DNA from 3 places in the Rhodoferax sp. WC2427 genome. Region 3 is predicted to be linked to each of the others. Evidence: riboswitches for the same ligand, from Rfam matches in the RefSeq annotation. Region 3 holds a riboswitch; each other region holds the start of a gene.
What was found. Region 3 has a riboswitch for thiamine pyrophosphate ahead of AB3G31_RS12520 (FAD-dependent oxidoreductase). Riboswitches for the same ligand answer to the same signal wherever they lie in the genome.
Positions count from the first base shown of each region.

Region 1: it holds a riboswitch for thiamine pyrophosphate, as region 3 does, so the genes downstream of both, thiC (phosphomethylpyrimidine synthase ThiC) here and AB3G31_RS12520 (FAD-dependent oxidoreductase) in region 3, are expected to answer to the same signal.
Region 2: it holds a riboswitch for thiamine pyrophosphate, as region 3 does, so the genes downstream of both, AB3G31_RS10795 (thiamine ABC transporter substrate binding subunit) here and AB3G31_RS12520 (FAD-dependent oxidoreductase) in region 3, are expected to answer to the same signal.

Region 1 covers NZ_CP162006.1:4,076,580-4,089,184, forward strand. The annotation lists gene AB3G31_RS19015 (YncE family protein) at 1-900, opposite strand, end outside; gene AB3G31_RS19020 (acetyl-CoA C-acyltransferase) at 1,079-2,254, opposite strand; gene pepA (flocculation-associated PEP-CTERM protein PepA) at 2,453-3,289, opposite strand; gene thiC (phosphomethylpyrimidine synthase ThiC) at 3,601-5,493, opposite strand; TPP riboswitch at 5,618-5,718, opposite strand; gene AB3G31_RS19035 (patatin-like phospholipase family protein) at 5,734-6,594, opposite strand; gene AB3G31_RS19040 (OmpA family protein) at 6,594-7,205, opposite strand; gene aceK (bifunctional isocitrate dehydrogenase kinase/phosphatase) at 7,412-9,199, opposite strand; gene can (carbonate dehydratase) at 9,227-9,907, opposite strand; gene AB3G31_RS19055 (cupin domain-containing protein) at 10,189-10,599, shown strand; gene AB3G31_RS19060 (MerR family DNA-binding transcriptional regulator) at 10,605-11,012, opposite strand; gene AB3G31_RS19065 (MBL fold metallo-hydrolase) at 11,089-12,204, shown strand; gene AB3G31_RS19070 (M48 family metallopeptidase) at 12,213-12,605, opposite strand, start outside.
Region 2 covers NZ_CP162006.1:2,266,021-2,278,625, forward strand. The annotation lists gene pdxA (4-hydroxythreonine-4-phosphate dehydrogenase PdxA) at 1-1,011, opposite strand, end outside; gene AB3G31_RS10750 (four-carbon acid sugar kinase family protein) at 1,008-2,012, opposite strand; gene AB3G31_RS10755 (DeoR/GlpR family DNA-binding transcription regulator) at 2,009-2,818, opposite strand; gene AB3G31_RS10760 (Bug family tripartite tricarboxylate transporter substrate binding protein) at 2,969-3,961, shown strand; gene AB3G31_RS10765 (AEC family transporter) at 3,958-4,920, opposite strand; gene AB3G31_RS10770 (lactonase family protein) at 5,081-6,175, shown strand; gene msrA (peptide-methionine (S)-S-oxide reductase MsrA) at 6,262-6,768, shown strand; gene AB3G31_RS10780 (cysteine hydrolase) at 6,841-7,644, opposite strand; gene AB3G31_RS10785 (hypothetical protein) at 7,659-8,159, opposite strand; gene AB3G31_RS10790 (VTT domain-containing protein) at 8,251-8,904, shown strand; TPP riboswitch at 9,048-9,146, shown strand; gene AB3G31_RS10795 (thiamine ABC transporter substrate binding subunit) at 9,192-10,214, shown strand; gene AB3G31_RS10800 (ABC transporter permease) at 10,215-11,792, shown strand; gene AB3G31_RS10805 (ABC transporter ATP-binding protein) at 11,785-12,429, shown strand.
Region 3 covers NZ_CP162006.1:2,664,815-2,670,174, reverse strand. The annotation lists tRNA gene AB3G31_RS12545 (tRNA-Asn) at 1-1, opposite strand, end outside; tRNA gene AB3G31_RS12540 (tRNA-Asn) at 120-195, opposite strand; gene AB3G31_RS12535 (thiamine phosphate synthase) at 227-1,057, opposite strand; gene AB3G31_RS12530 (thiazole synthase) at 1,096-1,896, opposite strand; gene thiS (sulfur carrier protein ThiS) at 1,900-2,097, opposite strand; gene AB3G31_RS12520 (FAD-dependent oxidoreductase) at 2,094-3,119, opposite strand; TPP riboswitch at 3,199-3,306, opposite strand; gene thiD (bifunctional hydroxymethylpyrimidine kinase/phosphomethylpyrimidine kinase) at 3,348-4,205, shown strand; gene AB3G31_RS12510 (cytosine permease) at 4,241-5,360, opposite strand, start outside.

The DNA.
Region 1 (12,605 bases), 1.4 Mb from region 3:
TTCCAACGGTTTGTAGGTATTGGCATCCACCTGCTCAAACACGTTGAGCACCGCGTTCACGCCATTGGCCAAAAACACCCGCTTCAGGCTGGCGTCATACACCACCTCATCATTGCCGCCACCGATCTCGGCGGTGTAGAGGATGGCACCGTTGTCGGCATCCATCACCGCAAACGAGGGCTTCACCGTGGCACTGCCGCGGCAGCCCAGAAAGATGCGGTGGTGGGCGGCATCCAGCGCCAGGCCGTTGGTCTGGGCGCAGCCCGGCGTAGGCCACTGGGCGGTGACCACCATGTCCTTGGTGTTGATGCGGTAGACCGCGTTTTCATCGCGCGAAGCCATGTAGAAATTGCCCTGGCCGTCGGCCTCGGCATGCTCGGGCTTCTTGGTGCTGACCTTGATGGAGCCCACCTGCTTGAGCGAGGGCGCTTGCAGCACCAGCAGCTCGGTGCCGTCCTTGCCCGCCGCCATGTTCACCACGATGCGCTGGGTGCTGGGATCGTAGTGGGTGGCATCCAGCTCCTCGCCCAGCTTGACCGAGGGCTGGGCTTCCAGGGTGGACAGCTTGAAGGGCGTGATGGTGCCGTTTTCGTTGTACGAGATGCCCAGGTCGAACTCCGGCATCAGGGTCGCACCGTTGGAGCTGTCGCTGGCGGTGCTGCCGACCACGGCGATGGCCTTGTGCGTGGCGATGTCGTACACCTGCAGGCCCGCGCCCCGGCGGCCGATGAACAAATGGCCGCGCCCGGCATCCAGCGACACATAGTCCCAGGCCGACCCTTTGCCGGGAATGGCGGTGGCGTTGTCCAGGTGCCAGCCATCGAACGCGGCAGCGGGCATAGACGCACCGGCCACCACGGCCACAGCCGCCGCCACAGAAAACATTTTGAATAAAGACATGCAAACTCCTGGTGGTAAGAGCCCGCATCCTGGGACGCTGCTGGACCCTGCCGCAGGGGGCAAGTACTAACGTATTTTCCACATAGGCGCCGCTGGAGGCGGTCCGGCTCCCCCAGCCCTGCATTCAAAGCAAATGGGCCGCCCACGCTTATCCCATCGGCGCAGGCAGCTCTTATTTTTATAGTATTTCAACCGCCAGAGCGGTTGCTTCGCCGCCGCCTATGCACAGCGTGGCCACGCCCCGGCGCAGGCCGTGGGCTTGTAGGGCATGCAGCAGCGTCACCAGAATACGCGCACCGCTGGCGCCGATGGGATGGCCCAGCGCGCAGGCACCGCCATGCACATTCACCTGGCTGTGCGGCAAGTCCAGCTCGGCCATCAGCGCCATGGGCACCACGGCAAAGGCCTCATTCACTTCCCACAGGTCCACCTCGGCCACACCCCAGCCGATCTTGGCCAGCAGCCTGTGCACGGCCCCCAGCGGCGCGGTGGAAAACCAGGCCGGTGCCTGGGCAAACGTGGCGTGGCCGACGATGCGCGCCAGCGGCTGCAGGCCCAGCTGCGCGGCGGTGGAGGCGCGGGCCAGCACCAGGGCCGCCGCCCCGTCGCTGATGGACGAGCTGCTGGCAGCGGTAATGGTGCCGTCGGGTTTGAACGCCGGTCGCAACGTGGGGATCTTGTCCAGGCGGATCTTGCCCGGGGCTTCGTCGGTGGTGACTTCGGCTCCTTTGGCCAGTACCGGCGTGGTCTCTGCCGCAAACGCGCCCGAGCCAATCGCCGCCTGCGCCCGCTGCACGCTGGCGGTGGCAAACGCGTCCTGCGCCGCGCGGGTAAAGCCGTATTTCGCTGCGCAGTCTTCGCCAAAGCTGCCCATGGAGCGGCCCGGCTCGTAGGCATCTTCCAGCCCGTCCAGCATCATGTGGTCCAGCACCTGGCCGTGGCCGATGCGGATGCCGCTGCGCCCCTGGGGCAGCAGGTGGGGCGCGTTGGTCATGCTCTCCATGCCCCCGGCCACCACCAGGTCGTGGCTGCCCGCCACCAGCATGTCGTGCGCCATCATGGTGGCAAACAGGCCCGAGCCGCACATCTTGGACAGCGTGACCGCCCCCGTGCCCTGCCCCAGCCCGCCCTTGAACCCCGCCTGCCGCGCCGGAGCCTGCCCCTGCCCCGCCATCAGGCAGTTGCCCATCACCACCTGGTCGATCCGCGCCGGGTCCACCCCCGCCCGCGCCACCGCCGCCCCAATAGCCGCCCCGCCCAGATCGTGCGCCGCCAGCGTGGCGAAGGCCCCCTGGAATGCCCCCATGGGGGTGCGGGCGGCGGACAGGATGACGATGGGGTCGGTGGTGGGCATGGTGGCACTCCTTTAGAGGCACTGTACGCCTGCTGGCCCGGCAGGTGCGGCACGGCGAATGGCATGGCGCCCCGGGCAGAAGGGCCCGGCGCCATCCGCCAGCAGATACCGGGGTGCCAAGAAGCGGTGGCTATCGGGATTCATTTTCCCCATTAAAAAAGGGGCCTAGGCCCCTTAATGCATGGTTCACCGTGCGATTTACTTTTCAGCGCGACGGCGGCGTGAAACGGCCAAACCGACCAGTCCCAAACCGAGTAGAGCAATACTGGCGGGTTCAGGCACTTTATTCACAGGGGTGTTTCCAAAGTCCACGCCACCAGAAGCATTGTTAATCGCAACCAAACCATTGGTTGCCGCATCAAAACCGCCCGATGTATTGGTGAAGCTAGTGAACAAGGTGTCGTAAAAAGGATTGGGTGTTACAAAAAACAATGCCCCATCGGCAGTTAAGGAAAATGCCAGAGTTGCATTTAACGAAGTGCCAAATAATTCATTGATACTGGACGAGGCCACGATGCCCGAACCCGAACCCAACAAAACCGTATCCGACGAATGCACCACCGTGCCGCTGCTGGCGTCGGCATTATTTGCCATACTGAATACGCTATTGGATCCGTCAGATTTTTCACCCCACAAAGTAGAGGTTAATGAATTCACGGTGTAGGTGCTGCCAACTGCGCCGAAAGACCCGCTCAACAAACTTGTGGTGTAGCTGTACTCGGCCCACAACGCGTAGCCCTTGGTATTGCTCAATCCTAGACCCGTATCACCGGCGCCCAATAAGCTTCCCTGCGCATCGGTAAATGAAGTCAGCTGAATATAGCCAATACCTGACATGGTCTGGGCGATTGGATTCAACGCGATTAACGTCGATGCCGATCCATTCATGAAGTTGGCATTATAAGTGGGTGCAACATAACCAAAAAAACTTGGATCCACGACAAAACTCGGTGTGGGCGCAGCGAAGGCCGGCAATGTGAAACCAGCTGCAGCAACGACTGCATACATAGCGGCAGTCTTAAATACGTTTTTCATGAAATATCCAGGTTTTAGAGGCAAGGCGAGCACCACTATTGGCGCTGATACATTTGTTACAAGCAATGTACATGCCAATTTTCAAAATCCCTTTGAATCAACGACTTATAAGGAAAAAATACCTTTTCACAAATCCGAGTGTAAGAAAAATCGATATGTTGTATAACGAACAGATAAAACAAAGAAAATCTGTTATAGGAACTTGGAAAATACCGCCAATTCCCGAGCTCTTGTGCAGGTTGTAAAAAGCTGCGCAGGGCGTGCGGTGTCCACACGCCCTGCGCAGCGGCAGCACTGCCGCTTCCGCGCGCCTAGCCTTGTGCGATCGGGATCACCGCGTTCACCGGCACGTAGATTTCCCCGCCTGCGCTTTTGAATTCCTGCGACTTTTCCAGCATGCCCTGTTCGGCTGCGGCGGCTTCGCTCACACCCAGGTTCTTGGCGTACTCGCGCACCTCTTGCGTGATCTTCATGGAGCAGAACTTGGGGCCGCACATGGAGCAAAAGTGCGCCACCTTGGCCGAGTCCTTGGGCAGGGTTTCGTCGTGGAATTTCTTCGCGGTTTCGGGGTCCAGCGACAGGTTGAACTGGTCCATCCAGCGGAACTCGAAGCGGGCCTTGGACAGCGCGTCGTCGCGGTAGCGCGCACCCGGGTGGCCTTTGGCCACGTCGGCGGCGTGGGCGGCGATCTTGTAGGTGATGATGCCCACCTTCACGTCGTCGCGGTCGGGTAGGCCCAGGTGCTCCTTGGGCGTGACGTAGCACAGCATGGCAGTGCCAAACCAGCCGATCATGGCCGCGCCTATGCCGCTGGTGATGTGGTCGTAGCCGGGCGCAATGTCGGTGGTCAGCGGGCCCAGGGTATAGAACGGGGCCTCACCGCAGTGCTTGAGCTGCTCGGTCATGTTCTCCTGCACCATGTGCATGGGCACATGGCCGGGGCCTTCGATCATGACCTGCACGTCCTGCTGCCAGGCGCGTTGCGTCAGCTCGCCCAGGGTGCGCAGTTCGGCAAACTGGGCCTCGTCGTTGGCATCGGCGCTGGAGCCGGGGCGCAGGCCGTCGCCGAGCGAGTAGCTGACGTCGTAGGCCTTCAGGATCTCGGTCATCTCATCGAAGTGGGTGTAGATGAAATTCTCTTGGTGGTGGGCAATGCACCACTTGGCCATGATGGAGCCGCCGCGCGAGACGATACCGGTCATGCGGTTGGCGGTGAGGTGGATGAACGGTAGGCGCACACCGGCGTGCACGGTGAAGTAGTCCACGCCCTGCTCGGCCTGCTCGATCAGGGTGTCGCGGAAGATTTCCCAGGTCAGGTCTTCGGCCACGCCGCCCACTTTTTCCAGCGCCTGGTAGATCGGCACGGTGCCGATGGGCACAGGGCTGTTGCGGATGATCCAGTCGCGGGTGGTGTGGATGTTTTTGCCGGTGGACAGGTCCATCACCGTGTCGGCACCCCAGCGGATCGCCCAGACCAGTTTTTCGACTTCTTCTTCGATGCTGGAGGTGACGGCCGAGTTGCCGATGTTGGCGTTGATCTTGACCAGGAAGTTGCGGCCAATGGCCATGGGCTCGACTTCGGGGTGGTTGATGTTGAGCGGGATCACGGCGCGGCCGCGGGCCACTTCGGAGCGCACGAACTCGGGGGTCATCACCTTCGGGATACTGGCACCGAAGCTGTTGCCTGCCAGGCGCTGGTCGCGCTCGGTGTTGGCAGCGTACTGGGCCATCCACTCCATCTTTTGGTTCTCGCGCAGGGCGACGAATTCCATTTCAGGAGTGATGATGCCTTGGCGGGCGTAGTGCATCTGCGAGACATTGGCACCGGCCTTCGCCCGGCGCGGTGTGCGTTGCAGGCCACTGGCCTGTGCGCGCAACAGATGCAGCGCTTCGTTCTCATCGTTCTTGCGGCCATCGTCCAGCGCGTGCAGGATGCGGGCGGCGTAGGCCTCGGTGTCGCCCCGGGCTTCGATCCAGCCCGCACGCAGGGCCTGCAGACCGGCGCGCACGTCGATCTGGGCGGCGGGGTCGGTGTAGGGGCCGGAGGTGTCGTAGACGGTGACGGCCTCGCCGTTGCTCTGCATGATTTCGCGCAGCGGCACGCGCAGGTCGGGGCGGCTGCCCTGGATGTAGCGCTTGGTACTGGCGGGCAGTGGATCGCAGGCGTAGCGCAGTAACTGGGCGAATTTGTCGGGTGCGTTCATGGGGTCTCCTTTGGATGGTGGAGCCCGGAATGCGCAGCCAGACCGCGCAAACCCCCAAGGAGATGCCCCGCTGCCTTGCGGCTGGGACGTGTAGACGGTAAGCGCCCGTACCCTCCAGGGATAGGACGCAGTCGTCAAGCTCTTCTTACGCTGGTATGAACCAGATCAAGTTCGCGGGTTTGGATTCCATCTCAGCGCAGCCACTGCGCACCCCGGGCAGCGCGCAGTGTACGGCATCGGCTAGCCGGTCCGGCCCAGGCTGAAGCCCCGCGCCCGCAGGAGTTGGCGCAAGGCAGGCAAGGCCGCCACACCGGACTCGTAGCCCGCCTGGACGATTTCCTTGCGCACGGTGAAATCGGTGCTGGAAAAGCGAGCGGTGTCCGGGCGGACCAGGAAGTCGGCGGTTTGCCCCTCCAGCTGCGAGAGCGAGCGGCCCATGATTTCAAACGACTGCAGAATCACCTCGTAGAGGCCCGCACGGGTGCTGTTTTGCGGCAACACGCCCACGTCCACGCCAATCACCACATCGGCTCCCAGCCTGCGGGCAGCCTTGACGGGCAAGGGGCTGACCAGGCCGCCGTCCACCAGTTCCTCGTCGCCAATCACACAGGGCACAAACACCCCGGGAATCGAGCACGATGCGCGTACGGCCGCACCGGCATTGCCGCCAGACAACAGGCGCAGTTCGCCAGATTTCAGTACCGTGGCCACCGCGCCGAACCGGCGCTTGAAGCGCTCCATGGGCACATCCTTGACGTACTGGTTGACCAGCCTTTGTAGCGTTTCGCCAGTGAACATGCCGCGTTTGTTGCCCTGGCCCAGATCGACGATTTCGATGTCGCGCAGCCGCAGTGCTACCTCTTCGATCTGCCAGGGCGTGTAGCCCGCGGCATAAAACGCGCCGACCAGGGACCCGGCACTGGTGCCCGCCACCACCTCGGGGGCCAGACCGGCCTCGACCAGGGCCTTGAGCACGCCGATATGGGCAAATCCCCGGGCCGAACCGGCGCCCAGGGCCACCCCGATTTTGGGACTGGCCGCAGCCGCCTGCGCGAGCCAGGGTGCAGTCCCTGCAGCGGCCAGCAGTGTCCGGCGCAACATTACCGATTGTCCGGTAGCTGGATCAGACCTTCGTCCACCATCTTGCGCAGTTTGTCGAAAGCCGACGCAAACGCGTTGGCGGGTTCGCCCTGGGTCAAGGTTTCCACCTTTTCGTCCAGCACCATCAGCTCGACGCGGCGGTTCAGCGTGCGCCCCTGGTCGCTGGCGTTGGAGGCAACCGGTCGGTGGTAGGCGAAGCCTGCGGAGACGATGCGCCGGGGCTCGACACCGCGCTCTTCCAAGGCCTTGCGCAACGCACGGGCCCGGTTGTCGGACAAGGTCTGGTTCATATCCAGGCCCCCCACGTTGTCGGTATGGCCCTCCACGCTGACATCGTGGGTGGTTTTGTTTTTCAGCAAGCTGGCCAGGCGGTCCAGGTAGGGTGCGGCTTCCTCGGTTTTGAAGGTGTACTCGCCGGTGGCGAACAACACCGTGACAGGCAGAACAATTTGCACGCCCCGCTCGGTTTGCTCGATATCCAGCGTGGGGCCGGTGTAGGCCACCGGTGCGGGCGGTGGGGTCTGGCAGGCGGCCAGCGCCACGCCCAGCACCACTGCGGCGCCCAGACGCCCCCCGTGCCAGGCGCGCAGTCGAAGTTTTGAATTGTCCATGGTGTGAATTTTTCCTGTGTCTTGGTGGGGGCATACATGGCGGTGGACCGCATGGATGTGGCAGGTGAACGCAAGCAAGGCGGTCACGGAAAGCCCAGGAATTTTATCGTCCGCACATATTTTTAAATTGAAAATTGCATGCGTGTGTACAAAACAAGGGTAAAGCCCGGCGTGAACCGGAACTTTTTCACACCCTCACGCTGAATTCAAGCCGCCCCGAAGCGTTTGTCCTGCTCGTACGGGAAGACGTCGTGTACGTAGCCCGCCTGGATGCGCTCCTTGTGCGCTTGCCAGAAGCTGGCCTCCAGCAAATCGGCGTGGTGGCGCATGAAGGCTTCGCGCACCAGCGGGTTGCCCAGCAAGAAGGGGCCAAAAGTTTCGGGAAATACGTCCTTGGGGCCGACCCGGTACCAGATCTCGCCGCTCATTTCCTCCTCTTCGTTGCGCGGCTGGGGCACGGTGCGGAAGTTGCAGTCGGTGAGGTATTCGATCTCGTCGTAATCGTAGAACACCACCTTGCCGTGGCGTGTCACGCCAAAGTTCTTCCACAGCATGTCGCCGGGAAAGATGTTGGCGGCCACCAGGTCCTTGATGGCGTTGCCGTACTCGACCACCGAGCGCTCGATCTGGGCGCGGGCCCGGCGGTCGTCCGGGCCCGCGTCAAAGGCCTCCTGCAGGTAGATATTGAGCGGGATCATGCGGCGCTCGATGTAGACGTGCTTGATGACCACCTCCAGCTGCCCATCCCCATCGCGGTCGCTGATTTCCAGCTGGCTGGGGGCACACTTTTCCAGCTCGGCAATCACTGCGTCGCTGAACCGGTCGCGCGGAAATGCCACCTCGCTGTACTCCAGCGTATCGGCCATGCGGCCCACGCGGTCGTGCTGCTTGACCAGCAAATACTTGGCCTTGATCTGCTCGCGGGTGGTGTCTTTTTGCGGCGGAAAGTAGTCTTTGATGACCTTGAACACGTAGGGAAACGACGGCATGTCGAACACCAGCATCACCATGCCCTTGATGCCCGGCGCAATGCGGAACTGGTCGGTGGAATGGCGCTGGTGCAGCAGCAGATCGCGGTAAAACAAGGTCTTGCCCTGCTTGGCCAGGCCGAGCGCGTTGTAGATTTCATTGCGCGGCTTGCGCGGCATCATGCTGCGCAGAAACTGCACGTAGGCGCTGGGGATTTCCATGTCCACCATGAAGTAGGCGCGCGCAAAGCTGAACAGCAACAGCATGTCGTCTTCGCCAAACAGCGCGGCATCGATGGCCAGGCGGTCCTGCGCATCGTGCAGGATGGGCAGGGCAAACGGGTGCTCCTGGAAGCCGTTGATCACCTTGCCGCAGATGTACGCCCCCTTGTTGCGGAAGAACAGGCTGGTGAGCACCTGGATCTGGAAATTGGCCCGCAGCGTCACCTCGCCCAGTTGCAGGCGCACCGCCGCCTCTACATAGGCGATGTCGCGCACCAGGTCGCCAAACGCGCGCTGCAGGTCGAAGTCTTGCACCATCTGCAGCAGCACGGCCCCCAGGTTGGCGCGGGTGGGGTAGTAGGCGCGGTAGGTGGGGCGTGGTTCGGTGGCTTCCAGGTACTCGGTGCTGACCGCCGGGCGCACGAAGATGAAGTCGTTCTGGAAGTAGCTGCGGTGCAGTATCTTGGTGGTGACCGAATTGAAAAAGGTCTCGGCGAGTTCGGGTTGGCGGTGGTCGACCAGCAGGCCGATGTAGTGCAGCTTGACCTGCTGCCACACATCCATGCCCTGCTCCCCCGCCTTGAACTCGCGCTCCAGCCGGGTCGAGCATTCACGCACCCGCAGGTCGTAGAACTCAATGCGCTCGCGCTGGGCCCGCTGCTGGCCGTGCCAGTCGGCGGTTTCAAACCGGTGCTTGGCCCGGGCCGATTCGGAGCGGAACAGCCGGTAATGCCGGTTGAAGCCGTCCACCATGGCCTTGGCAATGTCGTAGGCGAGCGGGGAATCCAGGCGTTGGGGAAACATGGGCACAGTCTACCCAGACGGGGCTTCTCAGCCCGCTGCGCGCCCTGCCTGGCCGCGCACGGCACCGGCCACGCCCGCCACCGCTGCCCGGTAGGCCGCCTCCAGCCCCTCGATGCCGTTGACCGTGATGTGCAGGTTTTGCAGCAGGCCGTCGTGGATGCCGTAGACCCAGCCGTGCACGGTGACTTTCTGGCCCCGCGCCCAGGCATCGACCATGACGGTGCTTTGGCAGACGTTGACCACCTGCTCAATGGCGTTGAGCTCGACCAGCGCGTCATGGCGTTGGGGTTCGGCAATCTGGTCCAGCAGGTTCCAGTGGCGGTCCCGCACGTCCTGGATGTGGCGCAGCCAATTGTCGGCCAGGCCGACCCGCTGGCCGGCCAGCGCCGCCGCCACGCCCGAGCAGCCGTAGTGGCCCACCACGGTGATGTGCTCGACCTTGATCACGTCCACCGCAAACTGTACGGTGGACAGCGCGTTCAGGTCCGAATGCACCACCACGTTGGCCACGTTGCGGTGCACAAACACCTCGCCCGGCGCCAGGCCCATGATCTCGTTGGCCGGGACGCGGCTGTCGGAGCAGCCGATCCACATGTACTTGGGCTTTTGCTGGCGCGTGAGTTCGGTAAAAAAACCGGGGCGCTCGCGCTCCATCTCGGCGGCCCAGGCACGGTTATTGGCAAAAATATCGGGTATGGATTGGGTCATATGTGTATTTTGCCGCCACAGGGACGGGCCAGATCATCAGAATTAAGCATGAAATTGGCAGCCTGCGCTTATGCCATAAGCACAAGCAGCTACTAAAACTGCAGCAAATCAACCGGGTTACCAAACCCGCATCCGGCCCTGCCCCGCGCGGTTGACGTTGACGTTAACGTCAAGTATAGCCAGGCTTGGGCCTCATAGGGGATGCCCTGCCCCCACGCGCCCCGCCCTGGGCGGAGAATCGCGCGGCGGCATGCGGTCCGCAGCCACCCCAGGAGACAACCATGACGCTATTTCACAAATACCACCCCCTGCGCCCTTATGCATTCCTGTTGGTGGGGCTGGTATCGGTCAGCACGCTGCTGGCGCAAAACCCGGGCTTGCAACGCACGGTGGTCGGGCGGGCCGATGTGTCGATCGCCGGGCACGAGGCGGTGGTGGCGCGGGTCGAGGTGGCTCCTGGCGCCAAAGCCGGGCGGCACACCCACCCCGGCGATGAAATCAGCTACGTGCTCGAAGGCGAGGCCACCCTGCTGGTCGATGGCCAGCCGCCGCGGGTCATCAAGGCGGGCGAGTCGTTTGTGGTGCCCGCTGGGGTGGTGCACGATGCCCACAACGACGGGGCCGTACCCACCAAACTGGTGGGCGTGTACGTGGTGGAAAAAGGCAAGCCGCTGGCCTCGCCCGCGCCATAACACCTTCAGGCAGTTTTTGCCTGTTTGCGGCTCTTGGAGAGCTGCGCCTGCGCTTCCTTCTCGTGGGCCTTGACCTCGTCGATATTGGCTTGCAGCTCGGCCATCTGCTCTTCCAGTTGCTGGCGGTGCGCGGCCAGCACGTCCAGAAACTTACCCAGCTGGGCGGTGGTGTCGCGTGGGCTGTCGTACATGTCGATGACTTCCCTGGCCTGCGTCAGGCTCAGGCCCAGGCGTTTGGCGCGCAGGGTCAGTTTGAGGCGGGTCCTGTCGCGCTGGCTGTAGACGCGGGTGCGGCCACCCGGGCCGCTGCGCGTGGGCTGCAGCAGGCCCATGTCTTCGTAAAAGCGGATGGCCCGGGTGGTCAGGTCGAACTCAAGGGCCAGGTCGCTGATGCTGTAGGTGCTTATCGCCATGGTGTCAAAGGGTTGCAAAGAGCGGGCCTAGAATGACTTTTACGTAAACGTCAACACAAAAGCCGACTATAGCGCCATGAATCTGCTCGAACAACAACTCCACTACCCCCTGGGCGATGCCCTGCCCGCACAGGGCGACACCCTGGCGGTGGCACCCGGCGTGCGCTGGATCCGCATGGCGCTGCCGTTCGCGCTGAACCACATCAACCTGTGGCTGCTGGAGGACGAAATCGACGGCCAGCGCGGTTGGAGCGTGGTGGACTGCTGCATCAGCGCCGACGCGTCCCGCGCCCAGTGGGAGGCCATTTTTGCCACCCAACTCGGCGGCTTGCCCATCCTGCGCGTCATCGTGACCCACATGCATCCTGACCACATCGGCCTGGCTGCCTGGCTATGTGCGCGATGGAATGCTCCCCTGTGGATTAGCGCCACCGACTACTTTGTGGCCGAGCACAACATCGCCCACTCCAGCGGCAACGGCGGGCCGGGCGCTGCCGAGTTCTTCCAGAAACACGGCCTGAGCGACCCGCAAGCGGTCGATAAAATCCGCGCCCGCACCGGCTATTTTTCGGCCATGGTGCCCAGCCTGCCGCCTAGCTTTGTGCGCATGCAAGACGGCCAGACGTTGCGCATCGGCGGGCGCGACTGGCGCTGCATCAGCGGCTATGGCCACGCGCCGGAGCACATTGCGCTGTACTGTGCGCAGACCCGGGTGCTTATCGGCGGTGACATGATGCTGCCGCGCATCTCCACCAATGTGAGCGTGTTCGATGTAGAGCCCGAAAGCAACCCGCTGCAGCAGTTTCTGGACTCGATCGACAAGTTCACGCCCCTGCACGCCGACACCCTCACCCTGCCCGCCCACGGCAAGCCCTTCCAGGGTCTGCACACCCGCATCCAGCAGTTGCACGACCACCACCGCGACCACCTGGCCCGCGTGATGGCTTTCGCCCAACAGCAACCGTGCAGCGCAGCCGACATCCTGCCCGTGCTGTTTACCCGCGTGCTCGACCTGCACCAGACCACCTTCGCCATGGGCGAGGCGGTGGCGCATTTGCACAAATTGTGGGTCGATGGCTACCTGCAGCGCGTGCGCGGAGCAGATGGCGTGTACCGGTTTGGCCCGACCGCGCTGGCCTATCCCGACAGCGCGCTGCTGGAGCCCAGCGAGGCCGTACCCGTCAGCGCATAAACACGGTTTTACAGCTCATCCCATCTGGGAACCACCACGCTGCGCAACTCGGCACGCAGCGGCGCATAGCCGGGCACGATAGAAGCCACCGTGGCCCAGAACTGGGCGCTGTGGTCCATAAAGCGCAGATGGCTCAGCTCGTGCACCACCACGTAGTCCACCACGGCCATGCGGTGGTGCAGCAGCCGCCAATTCAGCCGGATCGACCCGAGGGTGCTGGCGCTGCCCCAGCGCGTGGTGGCGTTGGACAAGGCCAGGCGCTTCCACTGCACGCCCAGTAGCGGCGCAAAGTGGTTCAGGCGCTCCACGAACAGGGCCCGCGCCTGCAGCAGCAGCCACTTGTGCACGGCAGCGCGGATCTGCGCGGGCGCGGCATCCAGCGGCAAGCCCAGGCGCAATGT
Region 2 (12,605 bases), 400 kb from region 3:
CAGTTTTTGGTGTGCGGTTTTGCGCAGACCCTCGACCAGGGTCATGGCGTATTCGGTGGCGTCCACCATGCTGTCGGCGCTGGCGATGCCCTTGCCTGCGATATCAAACGCCGTGCCGTGGTCTACCGAGGTGCGCAGAATCGGCAGGCCCAGGGTGATGTTCACGCCGCTCACCGCGTTCCACGCGCCGGTGGCGGGGTCGATGGAAAAGCCCAGCAGCTTCACCGGAATGTGGCCCTGGTCGTGGAACATGGCCACCACCGCGTCGAACTGGCCCGCGCGCAGCTTGATGAACACCGTGTCGCCCGCCCACGGCCCGGTCACCAGCTGGCCTGCGGCGGCGTATTCGGCCACGATGGGGGCGATGATTTCGCCGTCTTCCTTGCCCAGGATGCCGCCTTCACCGGCGTGCGGGTTCAGCCCGGCTACGGCGATGCGCGGCTGGGGAATGCCGAGGGCACGCAGCGCGTCCAGCGTCACGTCCAGCACGCGGCGCAGGCGCACCGGGGTCAGGCGCTTGGGCACTTCGGACAAGGGGCAGTGGGTGGACACGTGGCTTACGCGCATGCCGCCGTGGGCCAGCATCATCACGCCGTCGCGCATGCCGGTCAGGTGGGCCAGCATCTCGGTGTGGCCCTCGAACGGGTAGCCCGCCAGGTGCAGCGCCTCCTTGCACAGTGGCGCGGTCACGATGGCGTCGATCTGTCCGGCCTGCGTCATCTGCACCGCGCGCTCCACCGCCAGGTACGACCATTTGCCAGCGGCGGCAGACACCTCGCCCACCGGCATGGGGCCGTCCACCGGGCCCACGTCCACCATGTTCAGCGGCGCGGCATCCAGACCCAAAAGCTGGCTGGCGCGGGCCAGCGATGCCGCGCAGCCAAACACGGTGAGTTCGATGCGGCCCTGCTGCACCAGCTCGCGCATCTGGTGGGCGGCCTTGACGATGATCTCCGGGCCAATGCCCGCAGGGTCGCCCATGGTGAGGGCGAGGCGAATGGGTGTACTCATGGGGAAATTTCCTTTGCGGTCAACGTAGCCAGTAGGGCGGATAGATCGTCCGGCGCGCCAAACGCCCCGGAGCGGGAATAACAGGCCACGCCGTGCCACGGCCCGCCCAGCAAAGTCGCCCGGCCCCAGCCGCTGCGCGGGCTGGCGCAGGCCTGCAGGCTGTGCACGCCCGCCGCCTGGCACAGCGCCAGCAGGGTGTCACCGCCCACCACCACCAGGTTGTCGGGGCGGGGCAGGGTGTGCACCAGGGTCTGGGCGCGTTGCTGTAACAGCAATCGGGCCTCGGCGACGGGTAGCGGCTGGGGGTGGGACAGGTCGTGAAGATCGATGGAGCCCAGTTGGCCCCGCACCACCGGGTGGCGGCTGGCGGTGATGGTGTGGGTCAGGCCCGGCGTGGGCGGTGCTGCGTGGCGCGGCGCGTGCTGTCCCTGCCGCGCCAGCGCCCAGGCCAGCCCGGCGCTGCCACACCAGAGCCAGCGCGGGGCGGCGTGGCTTGCCAGCCGGTCCAGGTCGGCATCGCTCAGCACGTCGGGCACCAGCACGCCGCCTTGCGCATCGGGCACGTCACCGCTGCGGACCGTGAGGCCCACGGCGGCAAATGCGGCCCGCAGGTCGATGGCATCCGGGCCCACGTGGTGCTGGCCGCCCTGCGTCAGCCGCCCCTGCGCCGGGTAGGCCGGGGCAAACACCACACCGTCAAAACCGCCGTGGCGCAGCAGCCAGGCGACTTCGGCAAAGGTATTGCCGCGCAGCAGGCTGTCGATCTTTTTAAATGCTTGTGTGCCTGGCGCGGTGAACCAGGGCAGGCAGGCCTGCAGCACGCCGGGCAGGGCGGTGGAGGGCATGTCTCGGCTGCCGGTGGCCCAGGCCTGGACGGGCGCTGGGGAATCTGGCGCTTGCAGAAACACCGGCACCTGCTGCGCGCCGGTGAACGCGGCGGCGGAATCCAGCGCGCCGGTCAGGTCATCGGCCAGGATGCGCCAGGCTTGCGGCTGGCTCATGCCACCGACACCTGCGTCACCTGCAGCCCGGCTTTGCCCAGCGCATCCAGCTCTGCGGCGGGAATGCCGCTGTCGGTGATCACCGCGTCGAATTCCGCCAGCGTGCAGATGGTCATGAAGGCGCGGGGGCGGAACTTGGACGCGTCCACCAGCAGTCGCTTGGTGTGGGCGGCCTGCATCAGCGCGCGCTTGACGGCGGCGACTTCGGGGTCGGTCTCGGACAGCACGCCGTCGGTCACGGCATGTGCGCCCATCAGCAGCACGTCGGCGCGGATGTGGCGGGCACCGGTCAGCACCTCGTCGCCCATCAGGGTGTTGCTGCCAGCGCGCAGCATGCCGCCCAGCACGTGCACGCGGATCTGCGGGCTGCTGCCCAGCAGCTGGGCGATGGCCAGGTCGTTGGTTACGGCCACCAGCGGGATGCGCCGCTCCAGCACGGCCCGGGCGACTTCCATGACGGTGCTGCCGCTGTCAAAGACCACGCTCTGGCCGGGCTGCAGCTCGGCGGCGGCGGCATAGCCGATGGCGCGTTTTTCCCGTGGCGACAGCTCTGCCGCGGCCACCGGGTCGGGCTCGAAGGTGCTGTAGTGCTGCTGGCGCAACAGCGCACCGCCGTGGGTGCGGTCGAGCACGCCGTCGGCCTCCAGCACGTCCAGGTCGCGGCGCAGGGTGGAGACCGACGCGTCCAGCGCCTGGGCCAGCTGCTGCAGCGTCACCGCACCGTGGCGGCGCAGGAAGTCAACGATGCGGTCGCGCCGCTGGCTGGGTAGCAACGTCACGATGGCGAGCGGTTGTGGGCTGGTCATGGTAGGTTTTGATAGGGTATTCACCAATGAATGGTCGAATTGTGGAAATTTATCTTGATTGTATTTGTTAGATTGTGAAAGAATTTGACGCATGTTGCAAGATGGCATGTTGCAACAGACCCGCATACCAACACACCGGAGACAACGCCCATGTTCACAAGCCGTATTCCTTCCCGCCGCACCGTGCTCAGCGCCGTGGCCCTGGCCGCTGCCGCCTGCCTGCCCAGTCTGGCGCAGGCCCAGGCCTACCCCCACAAGCCGGTGACCTTGATCGTGCCCTACCCCGCAGGCGGTGCCAACGATGCGGTGGGCCGCCTGATCGGCCAAAAGCTGGCGGAAACCCTGGGCCAGCCGGTGGTGGTGGACAACCGCCCCGGTGCGGGCACCACCATTGGCGCAGCACTGGCATCCAAGGCCGCACCCGACGGCTACACCATCCTGCTGGGTTCGCTGGCCAGTAACGCCGTCAGCCCGCACCTGATCGCCAACCCCGGCTACGACGCGCTGAAAGATTTCGCCCCCATTGGCCTGATCGGCGTGGCCCCCATCGTGGCCACGGTGAACAAGGAGTCGCCCTACACCAGCCTGAAGTCACTGGTGGACGAGGCCAAGAAGCACCCCGGCGACGTGATGTATGGCTCGGCGGGCAATGGCTCGCCCTTGCACCTGGCGGGCGAGCTGTTCACCCAGGCGGCGGGGGTGAACATGACGCACGTGCCCTACAAGGGTGGCAATGCCCACACCATGGATTTGATCGGCGGGCGCTTGTCGGTGATTTTTGACACCACCACGGGTGCCATGACCATGATCAAGGCCGACAAGATCCGCGCCATCGCCGTCTCTTCGCCCACCCGGCTGCCCGAACTGCCCAATGTGCCGACCTTTGCCGAGGCGGGCTACCCCAACTTCGAGGTGCAAGGCTGGTACGCGCTGTATGTGCCCGCCAAAACCCCGGCCGACATCGTCGCCCGCCTCAGCGCCGACCTGGGCAAGGTGATGGCAATGCCCGATGTGGACAGCAAGCTCAAGGCCCTGGCCGTGAAACCCGCCTACGGCTCAGCCCAAGACCTGGGCACCTTCACCCAGACCGAGTTTGCCAAGTACGGCAAGGTGATCAAGGTGGCCAACATCAAGGCAGATTAAGCCAGCCACTGCACGGCGGCGGAGAACGTCAAAAACGCCGCTGCCGTGGTCACCAGGATGATGCGGGCGATACGCCCGTTGTCGGCCCCGAAGCGCTCGGCCAGCAGGGTCACATTGCTGGCGCTGGGCAGGGCCGCCACCAGCACCAGCACCTGCAGCACCAAGGGCTGCAGCGGCACACCGCAGCGCATGGCCGCCGTGCCCACGCCCCACACCAGCAGCGGGTGGACAAACAATTTGATGCCCGCTACCGGCAGGTAATCGCGCAGCAGCGGCGCGGCATGGCCCTGTGTGGCCAGGATGTGCGAGCGCGCCAGCACCGCGCCGATGGTGAACAGCGCCACCGGCGAGGCCGCGTCGGCCAGCAGCCCCAGCGTCTGCTGCACCGGGCCGGGCAGTTTGAAGCCCGTGGCCGAGGCCAGGCCGCCCAGCAAAATCGCCCAGGGCATGGGATTGCGCAGCACGCCGCGCAGGGCCTGGCGCGCCGCATGGGCCATACCGTGCGTGCCCGCGTGGTCCAGCTGCGACAGGGCGATGCACAGCGAGGTGGTCACCACCATGTCCACCACGATGGCCACAATCGCCGGGCCCGCCGCCTGCGCACCCAGCAGCGCCACCAGCAGCGGCACGCCCATGAAGCCGGTATTGGGAAAGGCCGCCACCAGCGCACCAAACGCCGCATCGTTCCAGCCGATGCGCGCGTTGCGGCTAAACGCCACCGTGCCCGCCACGATGGCCAGCCCGCACAGCAGGTAGGTGAAAAACGCGCTGCCGTCCAGCAGCTGCGCCAGCGGCGTGCTGGCGCCAAACCGGTACAGCATGCAGGGCAGGGCGAAGAACAGCACAAAGCCGTTCATCCCCGGTATCGCCTCCAGCGGCAGCATGCGGCGGCGCGCCGCCACGTACCCGGCCAGGACCAGGGCGAAGAAGGGGAAGGTGACGGCAAGGATGGCTAGCACGGTGCCAACTATACATTTCATAGCTGCTCACGCTCATGCAATAAGCGCTAGCGGCCTAAATGGCGATTTTTTCCAGGTGCCTACGGGCAATGGCGGGTTTATCCATAGTTACATGTTGCCATGCTAGTTGTACGATGTCGCATCACTAACTGGAGACACCATGCCCCTGCCTCGGCACTTTATTTCCCATACCGCCCTGTGCGCTGTTGTGTGCTGCGCAGCAGCATCGGTGGCCGCCAAGACCCTGGTGTATGTATCCAACGCCGACAGCAAGGAGATTTATGTGATGGAGCTGGACGGCCGCAGCGGTGGCCTCACGCTGGTCGAGAAGGTGCCGACCGGGGGCATGGTGATGCCGCTGGCGGTCAGTCCGGACCGCCGGTTTTTGTACGCATCGCTGCGTTCGGCGCCGTTTTCGGTGACCACTTTTGCCATTGCCCCCGACAGCGGCAAGCTCACCGCGCTGGCCACCGTGCCGCTGGCCGACAACATGGCGAATATCGCCACCGACAAAACGGGCCGCTTTCTGCTGGCTGCGTCGTACGGCGGCGACAAGATCTCGGTCAACCCGATTGCCCCCAACGGTCTGGTCGAGGCCACGCCGGTGTCTGTCATCCCCACGGGCAAGAACGCCCACGCCGTGATGACCGATGCGGGAAACACCCATTTGCTGGCCTCCAACCTGGGCAGCGACGCAATGTTGCAATACAAGTTTGACCCCGCTACCGGCCGGGTCGAGCCCGGTACGCCGCCTGCGCTGGCCACGGTCAAGGGGGCCGGGCCGCGCCATTTCGTGTTCCACCCCAACCAGCGCTGGGTGTTTGGCAGCAACGAGCTGAATGGCACCGTCAGTGCCTATGGCTACAACGCCGACCAGGGCACGCTGAACTGGTTGGGCTCGGTGTCGGCGCTGCCTCCGGGCTTCGTCTGGAAAGAGGCGCTGGCCACCGCCGATATCCACCTCACACCCAGCGGCAAGTTCCTGTACGCCACCGAGCGCACCTCCAACACCCTGAGCGCTTACCGGGTGGATGCCGAAACCGGGGGCTTGGCGCTGGTGGGCCAGTACCCCACCGAAACCCAGCCGCGGGGCTTCAACATCGATCCCCAGGGCCAGTATTTGTTGGCCGTGGGGCAAAAATCGCACGCCCTGACCAGCTACCGCATCCACCCGGACACCGGGGCGCTGACGGTGCTGCAACACCACGCCATGGGCAAGAACCCCAACTGGGTGGAAATCATCGACCTGCCTTGAACCGGGGTGCCTGGTGTTTACCGACGCAGCCATTCTTGCAATCTGCATTTCTGGCGCAAACTGCCTCTTCTTGAAAGGACAACACCATGGCAATTGAAACCGCAGTTTTGGCTGGAGGCTGTTTTTGGGGCATGCAGGACCTGGTCCGCAAGCTGCCCGGGGTGGTGTCCACCCGCGTGGGCTATGTGGGCGGCACCAACGACCACCCCAACTACCGCAACCACCCCGGCCACGCCGAGGGCGTGAGCATCGGCTTCGACAACGCGGTAACCAGCTACCGCGCGATTTTGGAATTCTTCTTCCAGATCCACGACCCCAGCACCGTGAACCGCCAGGGCAACGACGTGGGCACCAGCTACCGCTCGGCCATCTTCTACACCAGCGAGGCGCAAAAAGCCGTGGCCCTGGACACCATCCAGGACGTGGATGCCTCCGGCCTGTGGCCCGGCAAGGTGGTCACCGAAGTGCTGCCCGCGCCCACCTTCTGGGATGCGGAGCCCGAGCACCAGGACTATCTGGTGCACCGCCCCAACGGCTACACCTGCCACTTTGCCCGCCCGGGCTGGAAGCTGCCCGCACGCGCGGCACGCTGAGCGTTACATGCTTTTTAGGCTGCTAGCGCTTATTCCATCAGCGTAAGCAGCTATCGTAAAGAGAGCGATGGTTTATAGCTGGACCTGCGTGCTCGTGGCCAGCTCGATGCCCTGGGCCAGCATGCTTTGCATGAATGCGTCGTGCTGGGCCTGGAAACCGGCCACCGGGCTCATGCAATCGGTCAGCAGCACGATGCGCTGCGGCTTTTGGCGGGCCAGGTGCTCGACGATGTGCTCGGTGGTGGCGCGCACGCAGTGGCTGCTGGCTTCGCCTGCAATCAGCAGCACGTCGGCCTGGTCCATGGCGGCCATCAGCGTGTGGTTGAGGCCGGTGGCTTCGTCGTGCGCGTCGGGCACCTCGGCCATGACGGCACTGTAGTGCTCGGTCCAGGGGTTGCTGCCCTTGGTGAGCTTGGTGGCGTTGCGGCCCTGCTGGTCTTCCCAGGCGTTGTAGGCGGCGCGCACGTCGGCATGCACGTTGTGGCCCCAGCTGCCGATTTCGCAGTGCACCGGCCACACCATCAGCAGATAGCGGCCCCGGGCTTCCAGGGCGTCCAGGTAGGCCAGCGTGCGCCCCAGCGCCCCAGGCTGGCGCGGCAGGTACTGGCCTGCGTGCACGGCGGCGGCGGTGATGGTGGTGAACGGCGCCACCGCGCTGCCATCGGCCTGCTGCCAGAAGGTGGGGTGGGCGATGTCGATGCGGTGGTGCGAGTCCAGCGTGAGGGTGATGTCGGTCAGCTGTGGCCCGTGGGCGCGGATGAAGGCCGCCAGGCGCTGCATGTCGGCCGTGGCACCGGCCACGGGCAGGGCGGCGCCCGGCAGATCGCAAAAGTCGTTTTGCGGGTCGATGATGAGCAGGTGGGTGTGGTGCGACATGGCAGTAAAGGCGGTCATGGGGCTGGGGAGCGCAGGGAGGACAGCAGGGATGACAAGGATATGCCGTTGGCTTGCAAGGCCTCATAGCCCACTGCTGCGATCAGGCCCAGCATCATGACGATGGCGAGTACCCAGGGCGCGCGGCTGCGGCGCCGTGGTCGGGGCTGCGGGGGCAGGGGGGGCATGCTGAATGCAGGCTTTGCGGGCGCGGGAGGCGGTGGCGCCACGGGGGCCGGTGGGGGGGTGGGCGATGCTGCGGCGACCGGGGTGGCTTCGGGTGATGGCACCGGCGCTGCGGGCGGGGGCGGCACGGGAGAGGCCATGGAGGGGGCAGTAGGTGCGGCAGCGGGCTTGGCGAAAGGCATGGCCTCGGGTTTGGCCATGGCCTGCTCCAGCAACGACATGCGCTGGGGTGAGGATGGGGGCTGGGGTGGGGGCAACGCGGCGGCACAGTGGGCGCACACGGTCGCGTCGCGGGCGTTCTCGCTGTGGCAGGCGGGGCAGAGGTGGCTCATGTTTCAACTCGGGTAGGTGGGGCGGGCAGGCGTAAGTCCTGTGGGGGCAATGTCACATGGTGACAGCAGCCACCCACGATAATCGCGCTCCATGGACATTCTCATGCAACTTCTCGACTTCATTCTCCATGTAGACAAATACCTGGAGGCCTTTGTGATCAGCTATGGCCCCTGGGTCTATGCACTGTTGTTTCTGATCATCTTTGTGGAGACCGGCGTGGTGGTCATGCCGTTTCTGCCCGGCGACTCCTTGCTGTTTGTGGTGGGCGCCATGTGTGGCGTAGGGCTGATGTCCTACCCCGTTGCGGTGGGCCTGCTGCTGGCGGCCGCCATCCTGGGCAACCAGAGCAACTATGCGCTTGGCCGCTTTTTTGGCCCTAAGGTGTTCCAGTGGGAAGACTCAAAATTCTTCAACAAGAAAGCCTTCAACCAGGCCCATGCGTTTTACGAACGCTACGGCGGCGTGACCCTGGTGGCCGCGCGCTTCATGCCGTTTGTGCGCACCTTTGCGCCGTTTGTAGCCGGGGTGGCCATGATGGGCCGCGCCAAATTCACGTTTTTTGACGTGCTGGGCGGTGCGCTGTGGGTGGTGGGCATCGTCACCATCGGGTACTTCTTTGGCAACTTCCCGTGGGTCAAGCACAACCTGGACAAAATCATCTGGGCCATGATTTTGATCCCGGCGGCGCTGGTTGTGTTAGGCGCGCTAAAGGGCCGCAATGCGGGCAAAGCCGAAAACGCCTGATGCTTAAATTTTAGGCATCGTAAGCTTTATCCATATAAATCAAGCACTTAACCTTCCTATACAAGTGCTTGGCAGGGTTATCCACACCTTTATCCAGTGTTGGCAGGGAGAACTTGGAGCCGGTGGACAACCACTACAATCCGGTTTTTCACCGGGGGTGTCTGGATCTCAAAACCAGACTGAGAAATACCCCACACCTGATCTGGGTCATGCCAGCGGAGGGAGCGTGATGGGGTCACCCTCTTGGCCTTTTCATGCGTCTGCCGCTGGCGCACTGAAAGGCAACCATGCTGCACCGCCGTCGTTTCACCCTGGCCGCCACCGCGCTGGCCGCATTCATTTCCCTCCCTGCCCTGGCTGACGACGCCCCGCTGCGGGTGCTGGTGCACAGCTCGTTCTCGCTGCCCAAGCCGCTTCTGGCCCAGTTCGAGGCCGAGTCTGGCGTCAAGCTCAGCATCATCAAGGCGGGCGATGCGGGCGAGATGCTCAACAAGCTCATCCTCACCCGTGCCCAGCCCATCGCCGACGTGGTGTTTGGCCTGGACAACGCGTCCGTCGCCAAGGCACAGGCCAACAAGGTGCTGGAGCCGGTGGCCTACACCCAGGGCTCGGCCACCGCCCAGGTGGACGCCAACGTGGTGCCGGTGGACTACGGCTTCGTCAACCTGAACTTTGACAAGGCGGCCTTCGCCAAGAGCGGCCTGGCCCTGCCCAAGACCCTGGAAGACCTGGCCCAACCCGCCTACCGCAACCTGCTGGTGGTGCCCAACCCGGCCACCTCCAGCCCCGGCTACGCGTTCTTGCTGGCCACCATTGCCGGTATGGGCGAAGAAAAGGCCTTTGACTGGTGGGCCCGCATGCGCGGCAACGGCGTGAAAGCCGTAAAGGGCTGGACCGAGGCCTACTACACCGAATTCAGCCGCAACGGCGGCACCCGCCCGCTGGTGGTCAGCTACGCCAGCAGCCCGGCGGCCGAGGTGTTCTACAGCAAGGAAAAAATCACCGAATCGCCCACCGGCAACCTGTTCCTCAAGGGTGGCGTGTTCCGCCAAGTCGAGGGCGTGGCCCTGGTGGCCGGTGGCGGCCAGCGGGAGGCGGCTGGCAAGTTCATCCGCTTCATGCGCTCCGGCGTGGTGCAAGAGGCTTTGCAAACCACCATGTGGATGTACCCCATCGAAGCCCACACGCCGCTGGCCGACGTGATGAAGCACGCCGTGGAACCCACCGCCTTTGACAGCCTGCCCGCCGAGACGATTGCCGACAAGGGCACGGGCTGGGTGGCGCGCTGGACGCAAGTCGTCTTGAAGTAGATGCCGCCTCGCCGTTGGCGATCGGCCGCGTTGGCCCTGCTGCCGCTGCTGGCCTTGGGCGTGCTGCTGGTGGCCCCGGTGCTGCGGCTGGCGGGCGAGGGCTGGTGGGGCGATTTGGCCACCCAAACACCCAGCTCCCCGTGGGCACTGTGGACCGATCCGTATCTGCGTTGGCGCGTGCTGTGGTCGGTGCTGCAGGCGGCGGCTACCTGCATCGCCGCGCTGCTGCTGGGCTTGCCCGTGGCCTGGGTGCTGGCGCGCTGGGAGTTTGCGGGCCGCAGCCTGGTGCTGCGCCTGTTGATGCTGCCGTTTGTGGTGCCCACCCTGGTCGCCGCGCTGGGCGTGCTGGCGCTGTGGGGGCCGCGCGGGGTGTTCAGCGGCTGGCTGGATGTCCACCTGCAAGACACGCCTTGGCTGCTGCTGTACGGGAACCTGTTCTTCAACCTGTGCGTGGTGGTGCGCGCCGGGGTGGACGCGCTGGAGCACGTCAGCGCGCCGCGCGTGGCGGCGGCCCGCACGCTGGGGGCCACGCCCTGGCGGGCGTTCTGGCGGGTCGAGTGGCCCGCCATCCTGCCCTGGCTGGCGTCCAGCCTGTGCCTGGTGTTTTTGTACTGCTTTGCCGGGTTTGGCCTGGCCCTGGTACTGGGTGGCCAGCGCTACGCCACGGTGGAGGTGGAGATCTACACCCTGGTCGCCCACGAGCTGCAACTGGCCCCGGCCAGCCTGCTGGCGCTGTGGATGCTGCTGTTGACCGGCACGGTGGCTTGGGGCTACGCGCTTATTGAGAAACGCCTGGCCACGCCCACCCGCGTGCAGCCCATCGCCCGCCAGCACCCCAGCCGCCCGGCGCACTGGCTGGGCGTGGCCGCGGCACTGGGCGTGCTGGCCTTCTTTTGCGCCGCGCCGCTGGTAGCCATTGTGTGGCGCGCCGCCCATGCCGGCTGGGACACCTGGGCGCTGGTGGCCGACGTTGAGACGCTGGCCGCGCTGTGGAACACCCTGCGTTTTTCCGCCACCGCGCTGCTGCTGGCCACCGTGCTGGGCGTGCTGCACGCGCTGGCCGCGCAAAGCTCCGTAGCGATGCGTGCCGCCGCGTTCCTGCCGTTTGTGGTGTCGCCCATCACCGTGGCTTTCGGCCTGCTGCTGCTGTACCCGCAATGGACCGCCAGCCTGCCGCTGCTGTTGTGCGCCTACGCCGTGCTGGCCTATCCGTTTGTCGCCAAGTCGCTGGCATCGGCCCTGGACAACGTGCCCGAACACCTGCCCCAGGCCGCCCGCAGCCTGGGCGCCAGCCCCTGGCGCGTGTTCTGGCGCGTCACCTTGCCCATGGTGGCCCCCGCACTGCGCCGGGGCATGGCTTTCGCGGCGGCTACCGCTCTGGGCGAATTTGCCGTGACCCTGTTTTTATCCCGCCCCGAATGGGCCACGCTGACCACGCTGATCTACCAGCGCCTGGGCCGCCCGGGTGCTGCCAATGGCGATGCGGCTCTGGTGCTGGCCTGCGTGCTGATGGCGCTGGCCCTGGCCGCATTTGCGTTGATCGAAGGCCCACGCCGGACAGAATCTCCCCATGCTTGAACTGCGCTTCATCACCAAACACTACGGCCCGCGCTTGCTGGCCGACCAGCTCAGCCTGCAAGTGGCCGAGGGCGAAATCGTCGCCTTGCTCGGCCCCTCGGGCAGTGGCAAAAGCACCTTGCTGAAGATTGCCGCCGGGCTGGAGGCCGCCGAGTCGGGGAGCGTCTGGTTCGATGGCCAGGACATCAGCCGCCTGCCGCCCGAGCGGCGCGGCTTTGCGCTGATGTTCCAGGACTTTGCGCTGTTTCCGCATCTGGACGTGCGCGACAACGTAGCCTTTGGCCTGGTCGAGCAGCGGGTGCCCAAGGCCCAGGCCCGCCAGCGCGCTGAAGTCCTGCTGGAGCGCTTCGGCCTGGCCAACCACGCCCGGCACCGGGTCTGGACGCTTTCGGGTGGCGAGCAGCAGCGCGTGGCCCTGGCACGGGCCCTCATCACCGCGCCCCGTGCGCTGCTGCTGGACGAGCCGTTTTCCGCCCTGGATGCCGCCCTGCGCCGCGACCTGCAGGCTGAATTCCGCCAGCGCATCTTTGAAGCCGGTATGGCCACGGTGTTGGTCACCCACGACGAAGCCGAAGCCCAGGCCATGGCCACGCGCGGCCTGCGGCTGGTGGCAGGGCGGCTGGAGCAGTTATGGTGATTTGCTCCTAAATAAGTAGCTTCTTGCGCTTATGGAATAAGCGCTGGAGGCCTATTTCTTATAAATCCGCAGACGCCTGCGGGCTTGGCAAGGTGCTGCCGACATGCACCAAATTGAGGCAAAACTGGGCCTTATACCAAACAAGAATCGCTTATGTGCATTATTTCGTGCGGGCG
Region 3 (5,360 bases):
AATACGTTTACTTTTAGCTTTTATGGACTCGGGTGCAGGGCACCCCGAGCCATGAAAGTTGTTTCACATTAACTGAAATAAAAAGGGCCTACGGTTGGCGTAAGCCCATTTTGAAATTTTGGCTCCTCGACCTGGGCTCGAACCAGGGACCTACGGATTAACAGTCCGGCGCTCTACCAACTGAGCTATCGAGGAATATTGCAGCCTCAAATTATAGCGTGGGAATTCACCGTTTCTGTGCGCAGGCCAAAAACTTCTGGATAGTCTGGTGCAATTCGGTGGCGGCACGCTCGGGGTTGGCCGCGGCGGTCAGCGCCCGCACCACGCCAATCGAGCCCACGCCGCTGGCCAGCACCTCGGGCAAGCGATCGGCATCGATGCCGCCGATGGCGACCAGCGGGTAGTTGCGCAGCAGCCTGGCGTAGGCGGCCAGCCGGGCCGTGCCTTGGGGGGCGGTGGCCATGCGTTTGAGCGTGGTGGGGAACACGGCACCCAGGGCGATGTAGCTGGGGCTGACGCGGTCGGCGCGCAGCATCTCGGCGTAGCCGTGGGTGCTGACACCCAGGCGCAGGCCTGCGGTGCGGATGGCATCCAGATCGACCGGCAGCAGCAGGTCCAGGTCTTCCTGGCCCAGGTGCACGCCGTAGGCTCCGGCGTCGACAGCGGCCTGCCAGTGGTCGTTGATGAACAGCAGGGCGGGCGTGCCCTGTACGGCAGCCACGGCGGCAGCGACTTCGCGGGCGATAGCCTGCGGGTCATCCGATTTGAAGCGCAGCTGCACCGTGGGCACACCGGCGCGTGCCATGCGGCCGACCCAGGCGGCATCGGGCAGCACGGCGTACAGGCCGAGTTGCTGCGGGCAGGGCGCAAAGGCCTGCATGCGCGGCCAGGGGCGCAGGCCGAAATCTTGCGGCTGGTCGGGCCAGTCGGTTCCGTTGCCGTTCCGCGCAATTTGCGCCTGCCAGGCCTGGGCGATGCAGGCGGCATCGGCGGGGATGAAGCCAAGCTGCAGGCAGGCACTGAGGCGAAGGGCTTCGTCCGTGGCAGGCAGGGCCATATCGGCATAGCGCGTGGGGATGTCGTGGGGCATGGGGTTTATTCCTGCGCGTGGTGCCAAAACGGCGTGCCGAGCACCGGGGTGCTGGGCTGGGCGGCTTGCTGCTCCAGCATGGCGCCGCCCAGAAAGGCATTGCGCCCGGCCTGCACGGCGTCGGCAAAGGCTCCGGCCATCAACACCGGGTCCTGGGCCAGGGCGACGGCCGTGTTCAGCAGCACCGCGTCATAGCCCCACTCCATCACCTGGCAGGCGTGCGAGGGGCGGCCCAGCCCGGCATCGACCAGCAGCGGCACGCTGAGCCGCTCGCGCAGCACCTGCATGGCGTAGGGGTTGATGGGCCCCTTGCCGGTGCCGATGGGCGCGGCCCAGGGCATCACGGCCTGGCAGCCCACGTCCACCAGCCGCTGGCACAGCACCAGGTCTTCGGTGCAGTAGGGCAGCACCTTGAAGCCGTCTTTCACCAGGCGGCTGGCGGCCTCCACCAGGTTCAGGGTGTCGGGTTGCAGGGTGTAGTCGTCGCCGATCAGCTCCAGCTTGATCCACGGCGTGTCGAACACCTCGCGGGCCATGTGGGCGGTGGTGATGGCTTCCTGCAGGCCATGGCACCCGGCGGTGTTGGGCAGTACCGGTACGCCGGTCTGGCGCAGCAGGTCCCAGAAGCCGTTGCTGTGCGCTTCCGGGTGGTCCAGGTTCTGGCGGCGCAGCGATGCGGTCAGCATGGCGGGCCGGGCGCGGGCAATGGCGTTGCCCAAAATGCTGGGCGAGGGGTAGCGCGAGGTGCCCAGCAGCAGGCGGCTGGCAAACGTTTCGCCGTAGAGGATGAGGGGGTCGTGTGTCATGTTTCAGCCGCCAGTGACGGGGTGGATGATTTCGATGCGGTCGGCCTCTGTGAGGGCGGTCTGCGGGTACTGCGCGCGCGGCACAAAGCTTTTGTTGACGGCGGCGGCAAACGGCGGCCGGGCCTGCAGCAGCGCCACCGCGTCGGCCAGGGTGGCCCCGGTGGGCAGGGTGTGGGGGAGGTTGTTGATCAGGACGTTCATACGGTTTCTATAGCAAGACCCCATTGCTGCGCCAGCACAGAGTGCCCGTTTTCCATAAATTCCAAGGTCGCGTCCAGCATGGCCGGGGCGATCAGAAAACCGTGCCGGTACAGGCCATTGATTTGCAGCACGCGGGCGCCGAGCTGGCGGATGGCGGGCAGGTTGTTGGGCAGGGTGGGGCGGCACTGGGTGCTGGATTCCAGAATGCGCGCCTCGCCAAAGCCGGGGTGCACGCTGTAGGCCGCGCTGAGCAGCTCCAGGCTGGAGCGCACGCTCATGGGCGACATATCGTCGGATTCGATTTCGGTGGCGCCCACCACGAACACGTGGTCTTCTTTGGGCGCGATATACAGCGGATAGCGCGGGTGCACCAGGCGTACCGGGCGGCGCAGCTCCACGCCCGGCGCATGCAGGCGCAGCACCTCGCCGCGCACGGCGCGCAGGCCCGGCCAGTGGTCGCGTGCGCCCAGCCCCCGGCAGTCAAAGACCCAGTCGGCCTGGCAATCCTGGGGCGCGCGTGGGGTGTGCCAGTGCATCACAACCTGGTGTTTTTGCAGCTGCAGCAGCAGTGCGGCCAGCAGTTGGCGGTTGTCCAACTGGCCTTCACCGGGCAGGTACAGGCCCTGGGCGAAGCGGGTGCCGACGCTGGGCTCCAATTGCGCGATGGCGGTGGCATCCACTGCCTGGGGCGCGGGCAGGCTGGGCAACTGCTGGCGCGTGGCCGTCAGTTGGTGGCCAAAGCGTGTGGCCTCGGCCGCGTCTTGCCGGTGCCACAGGATCAACGTGCCGTTTTGCTGGAAAAACACCGGCGCGTCGAGTTGCGCGATCAGCTCCGGCCAGCGCCGCAGCCCGTGCTGGCCCATTTGGACCACGCTGGATTCGGTGATGGCCGACTCGGCCAGCGGGGCCAGCATGGCGGCGGCCACCCGGGCGGCTGCGCCTTCTGCCTCGGGCCCCCCGGCTTCAAACACCTGCACCGTGTGGCCCGCGCGTGCCAGTGCCAGGGCCAGCAGGCGGCCCATCAGGCCCGCGCCGAGGATGGTGGTGGAGAGGCTGGTAGCCACGTGAAAGTCCTATTCAAGGCAGGACAAAACGAGGCTCAGTCGTTGATGGAAATCTTCCCACGCCAGTATTACCTGGATCGGGTATGAGGGTCTTTCTCAGTCCTGCCGCCGCAATTGCAGTAGCCAGACACCCCTGTTTCATCCGCAGCATGAATTACATCACATTCGCTCGCCGATAATTTCCGCATGACCTACCCACCAAGCTCCCCCCGCTACCTGCGCCTGCTGTCCATCGCCGGGTCCGACAGCGGCGGCGGCGCCGGTATCCAGGCCGACCTGAAGACCTTCAGCGCCCTGGGCTGCTATGGCATGACGGCGCTGGCCGCACTTACTGCGCAAAACACCCGGGGCGTCACCGCCATCCACCCTGTACCCCCCGCTTTCCTGAAAGCCCAGCTGCAGGCCGTGCTGGACGACATTGGCGTGGATGCGGTGAAGATCGGCATGCTGCATTCCCCCGAAATGGTGGAAGTAGTGGCCTGGGCCATCGACCACTACCAGCTCCAAAAAGTGGTGCTCGACCCGGTGATGGTGGCCACCAGCGGCGACCGGCTGATGGCCCGCGAAACGGTGCAGGTGCTGGTAGACCAGCTGTTTCCCCGCGCCACGGTGGTTACGCCGAATCTGGACGAGGCCGCCTTGCTGCTGGGCCGCAGCGTGGAAGATGCCGCCGCACTGGAGCCCGCCGTGGCCGACCTGCTGGCGCTGGGTGCGCAGGCGGTGCTGGTCAAGGGCGGCCATCTGCCGGGCAGTGCGGTGGTCGATGTACTGGGCCTGGCCGATGGCACGCGCCAGCGCTGGGAGTCGGTGCGCATTGCCACCCACAACGGCCACGGCACCGGCTGTACGCTGTCGTCCGCCATCGCGGTGTACCTGGCGCAGGGCCAGGCCTTGCCCGAGGCGGTGGGGCTGGCACGCAGTTACATCCTGGGGGCGATCCGCGGCGGGGCCCAGGTGCACACCGGCCACGGCCAGGGCCCGTTGAACCACGGCTTTGCGCCTGTGGCTATGCAGGTGCTCGCCGGAGAAATTTATAAGAAATAAGCCGCTAGCGCTTATTCCATAAGCGTGAGTAGCTACTATTTTTGTAGTGCGTAAGTAATCCGCAGCGGGCGGCTCACCCAGGCCGCCAGGTACACCACGGCCAGCGTGGGCAGGGCCGCGCCGAACTGCGGTGCGTAGGTGGCCAGCAGGTGGTACAGAGCGATGCCGGCCAGCCACAGCGCGGCGGCCAGCGGCTCCACCAGGCGCTGCACCGAGGCGGTGGCATGGCTGCCCAGGCGGCCCAGAATCACGCCGAACAGCGGCACGAACACCGAGCTCAGCATCAGCAAAAACGGCTCCAGGCTGTGGATGGGCAGCACCAGCGCCAGCGCAGTACAGCCCATGGCCAGCAGCAGGCCCCAGCGGCGGATGCTCAGCTTGGGGTGCAGGCTGTGGGCCGATACCGCGCCCGAGTACACGTCGCCATAGGCGTTGTCGATTTCGTCAAACAAGATCAGCCCCAGCGCCAGCAGCCCGCCCTGGGCCAGCAGCAGCGCGGTGACCAGGTCAGTGCCCGGTGCGGCCACCGTCACCACCACCACGCCCAGCGCGTAGCACCAGATATTGGCCAGCGCGTAGCCCAGCCAGGTGCCGGCCATGGCCGATTTGCCGCTGCGGCCGTGGCGGGCGTAGTCGGCCACCAGTGGCAGCCACGACACCGGCATGGCAATCACCAGGTCCATGGCCGACAGCAGGCCCATGCTGCCGTCGCCCGGGCGGCGCCAGAAGGCGGGCGCGTCGGCGGCCAGCAGCTTCTGGGCGAACTGCCAGCTCAGCCACAGCAGCGACAGCACCACCAGCGGTAGGCCAAAGCGGCCAATGAACTTGCGCACCAGGGTCAGCATGGACGCCGCCATCAAGGCGGTCAGCACCGCGCCCCACAGCAGAGTGGTCAGCAGCACACCCTGGCTGCCGCTGAGGTTCCAGCCCAGGCTGTGCTGGGCAATGGCGGCAGTGCCGTCGCGCATGATGACCAGCTCAAACGTGGTCCAGCCCACCAGCTGCACGATGTTCAGCAGCACCGGCAACCGGGCAAAACCGCTGCCAAAGGTGGCATGCATCAGCCCGGCGCTGGACAGCCCGCTGTCGCAGGCGATGCGCGCCACCCAGGCCAGCAGCCCCGCCCCCAGCACCGAGCCCAGCACGATGGCCAGC